Regions from separate parts of the Sphingobacterium sp. HSC-15S19 genome, predicted to be linked through region 2. Evidence: riboswitches for the same ligand, from Rfam matches in the RefSeq annotation. Region 2 holds a riboswitch; the other holds the start of a gene.
What was found. Region 2 has a riboswitch for S-adenosylmethionine ahead of metF (methylenetetrahydrofolate reductase [NAD(P)H]). Riboswitches for the same ligand answer to the same signal wherever they lie in the genome.
Positions count from the first base shown of each region.

Region 1: linked by a shared signal. The riboswitch ahead of L1283_RS00605 (5-oxoprolinase) and the one ahead of metF (methylenetetrahydrofolate reductase [NAD(P)H]) in region 2 are both predicted to bind S-adenosylmethionine.

Region 1 is NZ_JBNPWQ010000001.1:134,271-142,316, forward strand. Features, by position in the region: gene L1283_RS00595 (DKNYY domain-containing protein) at 1-499, opposite strand, end outside; gene L1283_RS00600 (hypothetical protein) at 831-1,136, shown strand; gene L1283_RS00605 (5-oxoprolinase) at 1,169-1,432, opposite strand; SAM-I-IV-variant riboswitch at 1,500-1,593, opposite strand; gene L1283_RS00610 (DUF3050 domain-containing protein) at 1,804-2,574, shown strand; gene L1283_RS00615 (TolC family protein) at 2,839-4,116, shown strand; gene L1283_RS00620 (HlyD family secretion protein) at 4,116-5,177, shown strand; gene L1283_RS00625 (hypothetical protein) at 5,177-6,754, shown strand; gene L1283_RS00630 (HAMP domain-containing sensor histidine kinase) at 6,825-8,046, opposite strand, start outside.
Region 2 is NZ_JBNPWQ010000014.1:34,996-43,041, reverse strand. Features, by position in the region: gene L1283_RS13100 (protein O-mannosyl-transferase family) at 1-2,935, opposite strand, end outside; gene metF (methylenetetrahydrofolate reductase [NAD(P)H]) at 3,202-4,158, opposite strand; SAM riboswitch class I at 4,229-4,331, opposite strand; gene L1283_RS13090 (hypothetical protein) at 4,549-5,400, opposite strand; gene rimM (ribosome maturation factor RimM) at 5,504-6,028, opposite strand; gene L1283_RS13080 (30S ribosomal protein S16) at 6,148-6,669, opposite strand; gene L1283_RS13075 (UvrD-helicase domain-containing protein) at 6,853-8,046, shown strand, end outside.

The DNA of each region.
Region 1 (8,046 bases), on a different contig from region 2:
TGTTCCAATTATCTTTCGCATACCCCCGACCGAGATTTTCAAAGCTCGAAGCGTTTGCCCCATTAATTTCCTTGCCTAAATAGTAGACTTTCCACGCGTCTTTGCTGTAACCACTTCCCAGTGTCTTGAAGGTAGAAATTGTTACGTTTGACAATGGCTTGCCATAAAAGTAAACTTTCCAGGCATCGCTAGCATAACCGTCTCCAAGAAATTGGAAAGTAGATGGGCTGCCATCAGTTAGTATTGACCCCCGAAAATATACCTTCCAGCTATCCTTGGCGTAACCCGAACCTAAAAATTGAAACGAACTAGCATTGGCGTTTGGAATTTCTTTGCCACGATAATAAATGCGTGATCCGATTTTGCTGTAACCATCACCCAGATGTTCCTGAAAGAAAAAAGTAGCAGGATTAGCATGCGCTAATTTAGCGCACATCGCAGGTGTGGCAGTAGCTAATATAAAAAGAACTAGGATGGTTTTAAACGTAAATTTTGACATTATATAGGGCATCGGGTTAAATTTGAAAACAAATAATCATGTTTTCTCTTTTTAATGAGACCCCGTAATCATAATAAAGTTTAGTCATCAATTAATTATTTATTTCTTGGAACTATTGCGGTTGAAAATAGAAGGGTCATTGTATCGCATGCTAATTTCTTCAACTAAATTACAACTTTTTAAGCGCTCAGGCTGCAGTGGATAGAGATAACAGTTTTCATGAAATTGGCGACCGCGAGGAAAGGAGATTGTCCTGTCAGATCTTTGTCAATACGCACTGTAAAAGTCTAAAAATTTGGTCAAGTCGTATTTTTTTTGTATATTGCTGGTTATGAGTTTTAAAGAAAAATTAGAGAACTGGCGCACGTCAATCAATCGCGCCGGTAGTGGTGAGGAATTGTATATTTTGCTTTTGAACTACAAAAAGTTTATCAACAAAAATTGGATGGACGATTTTGGCGACCCGGGCAACTGGAAATCGGAATTAAATCAGGTCATCAGCAAAGTAAGAAAGAAAGTGAATGTGGCAGAAATTCAAAATTGCGGCGATCTCTCGTCCTACAAAGACGACGCTCGACAAACAGCCCATTCGCTCAATCATACATTAAGATATCACCACTCATTGACGAAAGAGTAGGCTAGGCCTACTCTTTTTGCGTTTATAGGGCTTTACTGTAAAGGAATCAGGACATTCTGTTCCAAGCGTACAGGGACATGCTTCACCGAGGTAAAACCGTCTTCCTTGGAAATGATGTTGGAAAGATCCAGTCCTCTTTTGGAGAACGTACTGATCAAAGCTGTTCTAAAGGTTGCCTTGGCTGAACCCCAGCCTTGTCCTAAGATGGTGTCGTTGTTGAGCTGGATCAGTTCATCTGTTGAATAATAACTGAATTTTTCCAGTAAGTGTTGGTAAAGATTTGTTGTAGTAGCCATACAATTTAAAAATTTAAAGGATTAAACCATAAACTGTATCCAGATCTTGTTGGGGAAAATAATCGTTCTGTGACGTTTATTTTGGTCGAAACCCGTATTAATTTACCACCGCGGTGCCTGCACTCGGTTGGTATTGCATCATGCAATTCTGAATACTCTACAAATATAGTAGATTATTTTTTATAATAAAAAATATTTTTGTTTTTAAGGGTAAATGAGCGCTAACAACAGGAATAGGGAGGTCAAAAGCGAGGCGCGTTGTTGGCTGTGATTTGGTTATGAAGCGGATAGCTGGGCGAAAAATTTATCATGTTACTGTAATCTCATCGAAAATACTTTTAAAAACAGAGATAAGACAATACTTTTGCGCCATGAATAGAATTGCGGAAATTAACGAATACATTGCTGCCGAACGCGAGGTATTATTGCAACACCCTTTGTATCGTAAGATCAAAACGATCAAGAATCTACGTTCTTTTACAGAAGGGCATGTGTACGCTGTATGGGATTTTATGTCTTTACTAAAAGCTTTACAGATTAAATTGACCTGTACGACTTTACCTTGGTTTGCGAGTGAGCATCCATCAACACGCTATCTAATCAACGAAATTGTATTGGCTGAGGAGTCGGATGAATACATTGATGGCCGCCGTTTGAGCCACTTTGAGATGTATCTGGACGCCATGGATGCCATGGGTGCCGACCTTCATCTGGTCAACAAATTTATTGCTCAAGCCAAAAAATCGAACAACATATTCGATGTCATTGCAACAACCACATTGGACAAGCGGATCAAAGACTTTTTGAATTTTACATTCGAAGTGATTGCTGAGGGCGAGGTGCATAAAATTGCTGCAGCCTTTACGTTCGGACGTGAAGACCTTATTCCGGGAATGTTTACCTCTATTTTGGAAGAGATTAAAACAAACTTTCCTACAGCCAATCTGGATAGCTTTATTTATTATTTTCAACGCCATATTGATCTTGACGGCGATGAGCATGGACCGTTGGCGATGCAGATGATCACAGATCTTGCCAAGGACGATGAGGTTAAATGGACGGAAATGAAAGAGATCAGTAAAATTGCGCTACAAAAAAGAATCCAGCTGTGGAATGCAATAGAAGATTCCTTATACGGATAATCTATTATTATACCATCGAGAAAGGCCTTTCAAATCACGATTTGAAAGGCCTTTTTTATGTGCTGTAAAAAAGGATATTGTAAGGACTTCTTGGCAGATATTGGTCTTTTTGTTTGAATTGATGAAAAAATGTCTTTTTTCCATAACATATTGGCGTTTGTGAAGAAATCCAAGTTCCAATAAGTGTCTAAGTTTGCAACGCAAAAAAATTACATAGCACACGTGAACTTTTTTCCTCCCTATTGGGCAAAAGGCATACTAACCATGGGATTGTTAGTATGCGCTATTTCGGACACCTTCGCCCTCGATTCTTTGCGCATGTCCCTGAAAGACATGATCGACAAAGCACTACAGAACAGTAAATACATCGAGCAGTCCTATTTGCAGCTCAAAGAAACTGAGGTGGCAGTACAGCAGCAACGCATGGAGTTGCTCCCTAAGATTTCCGCCAGAGCTTCTGCTAGTTATGCAAGTAATATGCCTGTGTATGACCAGGGGCTTTTAAATAAACCTTCCCAGCATGATATCATTCACTACTTGTACGATAGCGGCCTGGATTTTTATCTGAACCTCTACAATGGGCATCGGGACCTAATGAAAATAGAGTCCAAAAAATTGGAAAATGAGCTGGCCAGAATCGATTGGAAGAATGCCGCAGCGCAGACGAAATTGGAGGTTTGCAATCTTTTTTTGGATTTGGAACTGTCGTATAGTAACCGATCCTTAATTGAGCAGGATATCGCTGATCAACGGGTACAGCTCAAGGAGATTGAGCATCTGTATAAGGCGGGCGTGGTATTACACAGTGACGTCTTGCGTATTTCGTTGGAGCTTTCGAAGCGGGAACTGTTGCTCGTGCAGATCGGTCATGATATTCAGGCTGCAAATCAGAAGCTGCAGCTTATTGGCGGTATTACAGCGGAGATTGTGCCCCTACCCGAGCAGTTTCAAGTGGAAAGCCCCAGCTATGAAGCGCTTGTTGCCGAAGCGCGAAGCCATGCTTTTTCCCTCCTAAAATCCGAACAGGAAGTTGTTTTGAAGAAATTGTCGGTCAAACAGGCGCGATCAAATTATCTTCCTGAGTTGGGGTTGACCAGTACATTTACCTTTGCCAATCCACAGGTTTTCTTGTATCCCTATAATCCCAGCTGGTATAATCTGAGTATCACAGGGCTCAAATTAAGCATACCGATCTCGGCTATCTATCTCAATAAAAACGTGGTGCGCGGAGCACAGATCGCATTGGATCGACAAGAGGTAAAACACCATCATGAGGAGGAGATTCTGGAAAATCAGCTGTTACAGGCCCTGTTGGATTATCAATTGGCTATTAAGCAGCAGGACGTCTGTCAAAACAATAAGGCGTTGGCGCAAGAAAATGCACGGATTATAAAAAACAGGTATTTTAAATCATCGGCTTTGATTACGGATCTCTTAGATGCTGATATGCAATACCTAAAAACACTTTTTGATCTTGAAACCGCACATATTGCGATACAGAAACATTATTATTTTATCGAATTTTTGAAGGGTACTATCTAATGAAACCTAAATCACGAAGAACAGTTGTGGAGGCACAACTCACTCGAATCACCAACTGGTTGGCCGGAATTGTCTTGTTGGCCTTGTTGTTATGGGGCGCACAAGCATTATGGATGCGACTGCGGTATACCTACACAAATGATGCACAGGTAACACAGTATATCAATCCCATTGTTTCCCGGGTAGGCGGATATGTGGTTTCTGTGCATTATCACGATCATCAATTGGTTAAACGGGGTGATACCTTGTTGCTTATAGATAATAAAGAATATAAATATGAGGCTGATCAGGTAGCGGCATCCGTTAATAAGGAAGCTGCAGAGATCAATGTTCTTCATAGTCAAAAGGAAATTCTCCAGGCGGAACATGAATCTTTACGGACCTCAATTGCTGCCGGGGAGGCTCGGGTAACCAAGCAACAGTTGGAATATGATCGATATAATTATTTGTTTCAGGAAAAGTCTGCAACGGCACAGCAACTGGAGGATGTAAAAGCGACGTTGGATGTGTATAAGAGTGAGCTGGCTTCGTTAAAGCATAAATTACAGGCTTCACAGGAGCGTGTGCATGATGTGGATATGAAAAAAGGTGTGGTTGATGCCGAACGTGTTCGTTTAACAGCAGCTGTCGGCCGCAAACGGCTTGATGTCGGCTATACCGTTATTCGTGCACCTTACGATGGTCAGATTGGCAAACGCACGATTGAAAAAGGTCAAATGATAAGTGCTGGCGAAGTTTTAGGCTTTATCGTCAATAGAGAAACCCCAACCTGGGTAACGGCTAATTTTAAGGAAACACAACTGCGTTATTTGCATCTTGGCAATAGGGTTGAGGTGGTGGCTGATGCGTATCCGGATCAAAAATTTTATGGAAAAATTATTTCCATCTCCCCGGCTACAGGATCTGCATTCTCCCTTTTGCCACCAGATAATGCAACGGGCAACTTTGTGAAGATTGTACAACGCGTACCTGTGCGCATTGAGCTGGATAAGCAAAGGGGAGCGCAACAGCTTCTTTCGGGAATGAATGTGAATGTGTCGGTATCAAAAAAGCAGAACTAGTGAAAGGAATTTTTAAAGAATGGGTACCGGAGTGGTTGATCAAGCTTATCCTGTTTAGCAGCTTGATGCCGAGTATGGTCTTATTTTTCCTGCCAGGTGCAAATACAAATGTCACCGCTGGATTTTACGGTGCCCAACCCAGTGATGTCCAGTTTCTGATCATTTTGTTTTATGCTGGTTTTGTTGGATTCTACGTTTTAGAACGACGCTTTTTTTTATACTTTCCCATCAAGCAGTACTACATTATTTTTAATCTTCTGCAGCTATTGAATTGCTTTTTGATGTACAGCATCACCGATATCAGCTGGGTATATGGTCTGCGCTTTTTCCAAGGGATGTTGTTTGCTTCTGCCGTAAACTTATCGATCTCCATGATATTCTCACGGTTGAAAAGCGATCGGGCTAAGGAAGTAAGTTATGCTGTCTTTTTCGGCATGTTACTCTGCAGCTCCCCATTTAATACTTTCGTCACGGCCGAATTTATCGATTCATTCAATTTTGATCAGCTCTATCTATACGCTGCCTTATCATTTGTACCGGGTTTATTGTTGATTATGCTGTCGATGCGCTCTATACGGCATATACGCCCTTACCCTTTGTTTTCATTAGACTGGGCAAGCTGCATTTTCTATAGTCTTGTGATCGTCAGTTTTGGCTATTTAATGGTGTATGGACAAGAAGTTTATTGGTTTAACGATCAGCAAATGCTGATCATATTCGGGTTGGGTCTAGCGTTGCTTATTCTTTTTATTGTTCGGCAAATGGTGCTCAGGCGTGTGTATGTTCATTTGGCGATTTTTAAAAACAGGAACTTTCTCTTGGGCTTATTGATTTTGTACATGATGTATATCGAGCGCTTCTCCTTGACCATCTCAAATCAATATCTCGTACAGGTTATTCAACTTGATCCTATTCATTTATCCTATATCCAGTGGTTTAATATTGCTGGTATTGTCGCTGGTGTTCTAGGTTCATTGTATTGGATGCTTGGGCAACGCCCCGTAAAATGGATCTGGATTTCGGGCTATTGTTGCTTGCTGCTGTTTCACCAATGGATGTTTTTCTCCTTTGAGGGGCAGGGTAATGATGCGCATTTTTGGATACCCTTAGTTTTACATGGACTCGGAGTAGGGCTTATTATGGTACCCACCATTTTATTTTGTATTACCAGTGTCAGCCCGCAATTGGGGGCTTCTGCGGCTGCGGTCTGTCTTGCTATCCGATACCTAGGCTACACGAGCAGTATCGGTTTACAGAATTTTTTCAAGTTGTTTGACTATGCCCAGCACCAGCAGGTTTTTAGGGACCAAACGGAAGTGGGCAATCCCTTATTTCGGGAGTACCTGCAGCAGGAATCTGTCAGCATTTTGCAGCATGGACTGCAGTATAAGGAACATACAGCCGCCTTAAAGCTCGTTGCTGAGCGGGTCAAGATCCAATCCTTTGTGCGATATGCCATGGATTATTATGAGATCATGTCCATGATCAGTATCAGCATACTTTTGCTGATACTGATTTCGCCTTCCTTGAAAAGCATGTATAAAAAGTTGAGAAAAAACAGAATTTCTCCTGCTTAGCTGACAGTGCTACATTTTTCCTTTACCACAATATGCTGGTTAAGGAGACTTAAAAAAAAATAGCATGCTATCAGGATAGGGAACGATGTGAGATATCAATGCTAAAAACACTTCCAACGCCTTTTGCCGAGCGGACGCTGATCTCGCCTTGATGGAGAAGCACGATTTTTCGGGTAAGCGATAAACCGATACCATTTCCCTCGCTATAATCTTTGTTGCTTCCACGATAGAATGGCGTGAATATATTGGGCAGATCGACCGGGTCAATGCCTATTCCGTCATCTTTAAATTCCAGCTGAATCCTATTTTCATCCGCCTTGATAGCGATTAGGCATTTTTGATTGGGTGAAAATTTACAGGCATTTTCAATGAGGTTGACAAAGGCGACCTGCAATAGATACTCATTTGCATTGATGGATAGAAGTTTTTCATCTTCAATCGCCGGATCGACAAAAATGTCGAGTTTATAATTTGGACTTGACTGAAGAACCTGCTGGCATGCATCAATTAGTAGTTCGTCTATACGTAAGGTTTTAAACGCGATTTCTGAGCTGTCGTAACTTGCTTTGGCAAAATCAAGTAAGCTATTAAATAACTTCTTCAGTTTCTGTGCATCATTGAGCGTATTGTCGATGACAGTTTTATACTCCACTATGCTACGGTCCTTATTGGCAGAAATCTCGAGTTCTGCAATCATGGCGGCCAAGGGGGTTCTTAGCTCATGCGAGATATTGGAGACAAAATGCTTTTGGGCATCAAAGGAGTTCTCGAGGCGGTCAAGCATCGCATTGAATGTGCTGGCCAATTCGGAAAGCTCGTCTTTATTTCCGCTACTCGTAAGCCTGGCATCCAAACTTGTCGCAGAAATGGTTTTTACACGTTGTGTCATTTCCAGGATAGGTTGAAAGACCTTTTTGGAAAAGAATATTCCTGCTGCATAGATCAGAAATATAGACAAAATGAAAACCAAAAGAATGGTAGATAATAGACTATTCAGTTTATTGTAGCCGTATTGATCATAAGCTGCGGCTGTGATGATGTAAGTTTTGTCTTTGTACGGAAAGGTTATGCCGATGACCTGCCATTTTTCCTGATAAAATCGTATTTCTTTATTTTTGAGAATATCCTGCAGCATGGCTGGTGTCTCTTTGACAAAGTCGATATCTACGGCATCATGATACAAGAGGTCAAAACGGGTGTCGTAAATTGCCACCTCGACTTCGTTGAGGATTTTTCGGTTGTTGTGGTAGATATCTTCTAAGGTCTTTTTGTCGACTTTTGCATTCAAAAAA
Region 2 (8,046 bases):
ACCGGTCTACAGAATCCAAACCGGTCTGAATATCATTCCACTCGAAGCTCAGGTTTTTCTTATCCGTCACCAACTGATGTAGATACTCCATATTTTCAGCCACATAATCAAGGTTTCGGTCCATCATCCTGTTGGCTAGCTGCGGTTGTCCCGAACGATATAGACTATCGATAATATCGGCATAATTGATGGCATCTGACATCGCATATACGCGATCGGGTAATTGATCGTATGCTTTTTTCGCTACTTCCCCAGCTTGTTTGACCTGACCATTGGCCAAGAGTATCCGGGCGGCTTTTCCAAATATATCACGGGCGTACATACTTGTAAAGCGAAACGAATCGGTATCCAAATACTGTGCATTTTTAACATTGCCCCACTGATACGTATGCATAATATTGTTATATAATGCTTCCATATTAACTAGCCCGGCCTGCTCATTTCGTTTTCCTGTCGACTGATCTGTAGCAGCAACAGGCATCAATCGGGAAGTAAAGCCCTCATTGACCAGGTATTTATCCAGACCCAATTTAATGTCACTTGGCAACATGTTCGAAAAATATATCGGTCTGTCCCAATGGTTATTTTCAAGCACCGATAACAGGGTTAAATCCGCCCTGGTCAGATGATCATTCGGAATTTCCCATTCCATTGCAGAAACAATAGCATCCTGAAAATAAGCCGGAACCGCATTTTTCTTAACCACCTCCTCTTTATCAACGCGCAATTGGACTTTCTTGGAAGGGAAATAGTTTTCCATATCACCTGAATTCAGCTGAACTTTATACTCCGGATCATCCGATGTGACAAACTGCAATAATTGCTGTATATCCACCGCATTATCAAGCTGTCTATCCACAAAAGGGATATAATCACGAACGCCTTTTTTTGTCTTTTCAGCTGGGATCGTCACGGGAAGACCTGCCGCTTGATACGTCGGCTGCTTCGCCTGCTGCATATACCAATCGCCAGTCAGATAACTTAATACCACAACCCGAACATCCGGGCGTACTCCTTCCACTTCTTGCAAATACCATACAGGAAATGTATCATGATCTCCATAGGTAAATAGAATAGCATTTGGAGCGCAGGATTCTAAATAATTACGTGCCATATCCCTTGCCAGCGATTTTTCAGAACGATTATGATCATCCCAATTTTGATGGGCCAAAATAATGGGACCGCCCAATAAAGCGAAAGAAATACCTGTCGCTAACGCATACCGTGTTTGTACAAAACGATTGAGAAACCGAACAAATGCTATTGCTCCCAGTCCGATCCAGATCGCAAACGCATAAAAAGATCCTACGTAAGCATAATCTCGTTCCCGAGGTTGCATAGGAGTTTGGTTAAGATAAACAACGATCGCTATTCCCGTAAACACAAACAGTAAGGTCAAGACCAAGGTATAAGGTTTATTGTTTCGATACAACCAGATCGCTCCGGCTATTCCCAGTAGCAATGGAAGGAAAAAATAGGTATTCCGGCTCGGGTCATGCTCCTGTGATTGGGATATTTTATCTTGCCCTCCCAAACGCCAATTATCCAATGGTTTAATCCCCGACAACCAGTTGCCGTCACTATAGGTCCCATACCCCTGCCTGTCATTCTGTCTACCGACAAAATTCCACAAGAAATATCGGGTGTACATATCACCCAGTTGAAAATTAAAAAAGAACTTAAAATTATCCGAGAACTGTGGCTGCTGCCCCTCCTTCAAATTGAGGTAACTCCTATAATAAGCCTGATGGGCTCCATCTTGACTATATATGCGGGGAAAGAAAGTTTCCTTATCAAACGTATACTTATCGACCTGACTAAAAGGAATATACCCTGATTCATCTTTGCGATAACCGGTTTTACTCTCGACACCAACGACTTGTGAATCATAATTGGGTCCTTTGAGTAAAGGTTCCCGGATATATTGCTCCCGGCTCAGATAACCCAAAAAAGAAAACACATTGTCCGGCGCATTATTGTTTAACGACGGATTGGCTTTTCCACGGATTAAAACCATGGTATAGGAGCTATAACCAAATAGAATAAAACAAAAGACCAGCAGCCCGGTGTGCAGTGTGTATTGCCGCTTTTTATAAGAATAATATAGCCCATAAACGAGGAAGCACCCCAACAGCAGACAAAAGAAGAAGATGCCTGAGCCAAAGCCCAAACCTAGCGAGTTTACAAATAAGAGGTCTACCTTAGCTGCGAGACCGACCAACCATTGAATAATTCCCCACAAAACAGCCCCCAAGATCAGCACTCCTACCAAGAAAGCTTTTATTGTACCTTTCACACTAACCTGTCCTGCTCTTCTGAAATAGACAACCATCGCTATAGCCGGAATTGCCAACAGATTTAATAGGTGCACTCCGATCGAAAGGCCCATAACAAAAGCAATAAACACCAGCCAACGATCGCTACCTTCCTCATTTGCACGGACTTCCCACTTTAAAATTGCCCAAAAAACAATCGCAGTACACAATGAAGACATCGCATATACCTCGGATTCAACAGCCGAATACCAGAATGAATCACTGAAGCAGAAAGCCATTGCACCAACTAAACCCGCAGCAAAAATTTGGAAATAATTCGATAATTGAACTTTCTCTTGCCTGTTGAGTATCTTTTTGGCAATTGCTGTTATTGTCCAGAATAAAAATGTAACAGTAAGCCCACTGCAGATTGCGGATCCAATATTCATCCAATAGGCGATTTTACCTGCATTACCCAAAGCCAGGTTGGAAAATATATTCTGAATAAGAAGAAATAATGGTGCTCCCGGTTGGTGTGCCACTTCCAGCTTGTAGGCACAGGCAATAAATTCACCACAATCCCACCAGCTTACCGTCTTTTCAACGGTGGCGATATATACACATGTAGCAATTAGTCCGCAAGCAAAGCCGAGTAGAGAATTTAATCTAGTGTACGTCATAAGGTCAATTTGGTCTATTGTTAAAATCCTTTTTAGCACTTTAAGTTAAAAAGTTATCCTGACTCCAATAAGTTAATTAACACTATTTAACACAAGTACCTGACTATAAACAGGCTATTAAACCAAACAGGCTATTAAACCCTGAATATAGAGATCGACCTAAAACCACACGATCGAAATTCTGAACTTATTATAAGCTTTCACAACGAATACTACCCCAAAAAAAAGAGAGCTTATGCGCTCCCTTTTCGTATTATTTTTATGAGTTAGGCTAGTTTTTCAACAATCTTCTTTGTTGGACCAGGATTACTCATCGTATAGAAATGTAATACCGGAGCGCCAAATTTAATCAGCTCCTGACATTGTTGCACCAACCACTCTTCACCTACTTGTCTAACGTCGGCATTCGTTTTACATGCTGAAACAGCATCGCTCAGTTCCTCCGGAATATCTAAATGAAATATCCTTGGTAGGGTAACCAACTGTTTTTTCGTTGTCAGTGGTTTCAATCCTGGAATAATAGGCACATGGATTCCATTGTCCCTACATTTTGTTACAAACTCCTTATATTTTTCAACATTAAAGAACATCTGAGTCACAATAAACTCTGCTCCCATATCGACTTTTTGTTTCAGGTATTTAAAATCAGTATTGAAATTTGGCGATTCAAAATGCTTTTCGGGATAACCCGCTACACCGATGCAAAAATCAGTCTTTTCCGATGTGATAATGTCTTCATGCAGATACTTTCCTTTATTCATATCAGTTACCTGTTCCAGTAGGTCTGTTGCAAAGGCATGTCCACCATCGGTCGGTATAAAATCGGCATCGCCCTTACGTGCATCGCCCCGCAATACCAAGACGTTATCTATCCCCAGAAAGTTCAAATCGATCAATGCATTTTCAGTTTCCTCTTTTGTAAAACCACCACATATCAAATGGGGCACCGCATCTACTTTATATTTATTCATGATTGCAGCACATATCGCCACTGTCCCAGGACGTTTACGATAGGAAACGCGTTCCAGTAATCCACTCGCATGCTCTTTATAGATATAATCTTCCCGATGGTAGGTTACGTCGATAAAAGGAGGTTTAAACTCCATCAGTTCATCCATGGTTTTAAAAATACTTTGGATGCCCTGCCCTTTCGCCGGTGGCAATAGCTCAAAAGAAAACAATGTTTTTCCTTTGGCATTCTGGATATGATCGATAATCTTCATTAAAAAACTGTTTTTAGTTTGGTTGGCTTACATCGAAACGCACACGTCGAGGAATCGTTTATCTACATGTAACTTATCTTTCCCACATGGAGTAGGGTAGAATTTAGCACCTTGAACAATACAGGTTGCTAAGGCTTCAACGGGTCTAGTCCCTCGGCCTTTCTCTATAAGCGTTGCTAATATCGTTTTAAAAAATCAAAAGACAAAAATATTTTTTCGAAAAAGCAAAAATAGCGGCAAAAAGATTGCAATAAATACGGCTTCAGGTTTATTCCCAGGCAACAACAGGAATTTAGGCTCCACCAAATATAAAAGACTCTAAAAAAAGATAAAATTAACGATCGCGGATCATCGACAGCGAAGAGACTGACTACGTCACAACAGGATCGGCTAAAGATTCGTTGCTAGGGAATTCCGTAGATTTTTGAGATAAAATGTAATCAGTAAGAGTCCCGTAACATGGTACTCCTCTTTCGATCCATATTTAAAACCATCAAATAAATATTTGTAGGCGATTAATGCATTTTTTTCGTTGTAAAATAACTCTTTCCAAGAATCGGGAACATCTGCCCATGCCTTGAGCACAATGCCATTCTCAGCATAAATAATGGGTGATTCAACACCATCCATTCGATAATCGTGATGTGTGCCTGAACTTGATATGTGCTGGAAATAAGCGATAGAATAATCTACAAAATTCAATGCCCTGGCTTTTATCTCCATTTCACTTTCTGATTTTACAGGGGCATTTCGCCATAGATTCACTTGGCTATCAAATTTGCTCGGGGTCTCCCGGATAGGGGTTTTATCTAACGCAAAGTTGATATAAAGTTTTTCACTTGTGGGCACACGTGCTGAGCTAAACTGTGAAAAATCACCTCTCAGCTGAACAAAATCGTTTTTTACCTTAACAATATCCAAAGCGAGACTACCCTTTTTCTCATCGGTCAATTCTAATCGATCGCCGTCGAATCTATACTTACCGAAGAGTAGGATATCATCGATCGCCATGACAAACTTATCTTTATCATGGAGGGAGAGAAAGGACCGGTATATCGTAGGGTCATTACCATAGACATCTGCCTCCACATTTTGGGGTGATTCTCTTTTTACTTTATGATACTCCTCATTTGAATAGCCCAATATCATTTGGTAATTGCCTTCAGGAAAGTCCTTTTTCTTCCCAAAGAAAGCACAAGAAGACAACGAGAATAGGAATAGCAGCAGTAATAACGGTTTCAAAATAAATCAATAATTATGGCCAGTAATAATATACAGACCAAGATAAGAAATTACTGCAATAATTCGTGTACCGCTATTTATTTGAATAAGCTTGGGGATATGCTTATTCTTTATAAAGATCCACCAAGCCTTCTGGCAATTCAACTTCAATGATCTCCTCTTCGCCATCGATTCCTAAGATCAAATCATCGGACAATGGGAACATCAGTTCTTTGCCATCCATATTTACCGAAGCGACAAATTGTTGTGGAAATTCCTGAACATCTGTTATTTGCCCCAATTCACCATGGTTTTCATCAATCACTAAAAAACCGATTAAATCAGTATATCTAAAATCATCTGGATCGCGCTCGGGCATCTTATCATTGGAAAGATATAGCTTTTTACGTACAAGTACTTGAGCCTTATCGATATGATCCACATCCTCAAATGTCACATACGCTGTACTATTTTTTTGAAATTTAATGGTATCAACAAAATAAGGAACAAGTTTTTTGTTCACTTCCACAAAGACAACATCGATATTCAAACTCTCGTATTCCTCGAATTCAAAAAATAGTTGTACTTCTCCTTTAAGACCTCTTGTTTTACTGATGTAACCGATGTAAAAGCTTTGATCAATAGTCATATATTTCGTATTTAGCGATTAGCTGTGAGACATGATTTGGCAAACCATTAGCCTATTGGCTGTTTCAAAAAAAGCCGACTCAAGATTGAGTCGGCTTTCTCGAATACTTTATGAAAGAATTAACCTTCAGTTTCTTCTGATGCAGGAGCTTCAGTCTCTTCAGCAGCAGTTTCTTCCGCTACAGGAGCATTTTTAGCAGCTACAGCAGCAGCTTTTTCTTCTTTTTTCTTAGCTTCAGCCACTAAAGCAGCTTTTTTAGCTTCAGCTTTAGTTTGTGCTAAACCATCTTTTTTACCAGAGATTCTTGCATCATTAGCTTCAGTCCAAGCTGTAAATTTAGCTTCAGCAGCAGCTTCATCAAAAGCACCTTTTTTCACACCACCTTGCAAGTGTTTTTTGTAAAGAACACCTTTGTAAGAAAGGATAGCGCGAGCAGTGTCAGTTGGTTGAGCACCTTTATTCATCCAATCCAAAGCTTTTTCAAAATCCAAAACGATAGTTGCTGGATTTGTGTTTGGGTTGTAAGAACCAATACGTTCGATGAATTTACCGTCACGTGGAGCGCGAGAATCCGCTACGACTACGTGGTAAAAAGGACGTCCTTTTTTACCGTGTCTTTGCAATCTGATTTTAGTTGCCATTTTTTAATTTTATTTTATGTATTCAACATATCCCCCGAGCTTCATACTAGAGGGGATGCAAAGATAGTTATTTTTTTCTAATCATCATTATAATTTAATAAAACTTCACTGAAAACGACAGGGTTAGCTCTTTCAACAAGCTCTTTCAACCGTAATACCTGCCCCTTAGACCTTCATCTTTTCTTGCTTCCATACGGAAGCTACAACAAACTTTTCAAAAATCAAGACAAAAAACAGTTCCTTCCTTCAAAAGGACATCTTTACCAAATCGGTAAGCAGGATGAACCGTTTGGGTACAGTACCTTCGAAATAGTCATCGACATTTTTGCCAATTCACTTTTTACTTTCTACCTTCATTCTATGAAATCTGTTGCGCCATTAAAAATACTAAAAGCTTCGGCCGGTTCGGGAAAAACCTTTAGCTTGACTTTACACTATCTCACACTCCTACTCTCCAACGAGAATAGCTATAAGGAGATTTTGGCGGTGACATTCACCAATAAGGCAACCGCCGAGATGAAAGAACGTATCCTCTCGGTACTCCATGGCTTGGCAACAGGCGATCCTAACCCTAAAATTGAAGATTTCAGAAAGCTTTTACTCCAGCAGCAGCCAGACTGGAATCCGCATCTGGTACAAGAGAAAGCTTTTCGGGTGTATCGACGTATCCTACATGACTACAGTCATTTTACCATAAGTACAATTGATGGATTTTCCCAAAAAGTTATTCGCGCATTTACGTATGAACTCAATCTTGATGCTGCTTATAAGATTGAAATGAATGTCAATAAAGTGAAAAATGACCTGACAGTCATGCTTAATCAATTGCTGGATGAACGACCCGACCTACTGGATTGGATTATCGCTTATGCGGAAAAGAAAATAGCAAAAAATGAAAATTGGAACTACCGCCAACAACTAATGGGTTTGGCAAGTCTTATTTTCTCTGAAAATTTTCAGGAATTTGATGGCTACATCAATTCTGCCAATCCAAAGGAGGTTTTTAATCTCCTCAATCAGGAAGTTGAACAGAAGATAAACTCCTTCACGGAAGCGCTCTCCATGACAATTGAAGCCTTTAGTGAAACATTCAGGAATTTTAATATCTCCGAAAGTGACCTTAAAGGTAAATCGCGCAATAAAATAATCTCCGCTAGCAAAACCAATAAAAAAACGGAAAAGCTGAGCGCTTCCGAAATTGCCAAGGTACTGGAAAAGTATCTCCAGTTGATCGACAATGAAGATGCTTTTACAGATAGTGACAAAAATATACGGCATGATCTTATCGCCGCACTCAGCCCCATTCTGGCATCGTTCCAAAAGCTACACGATAATCTATCGGCTTACATTGCTTATCAAGCGGTACAAAGTAATCTC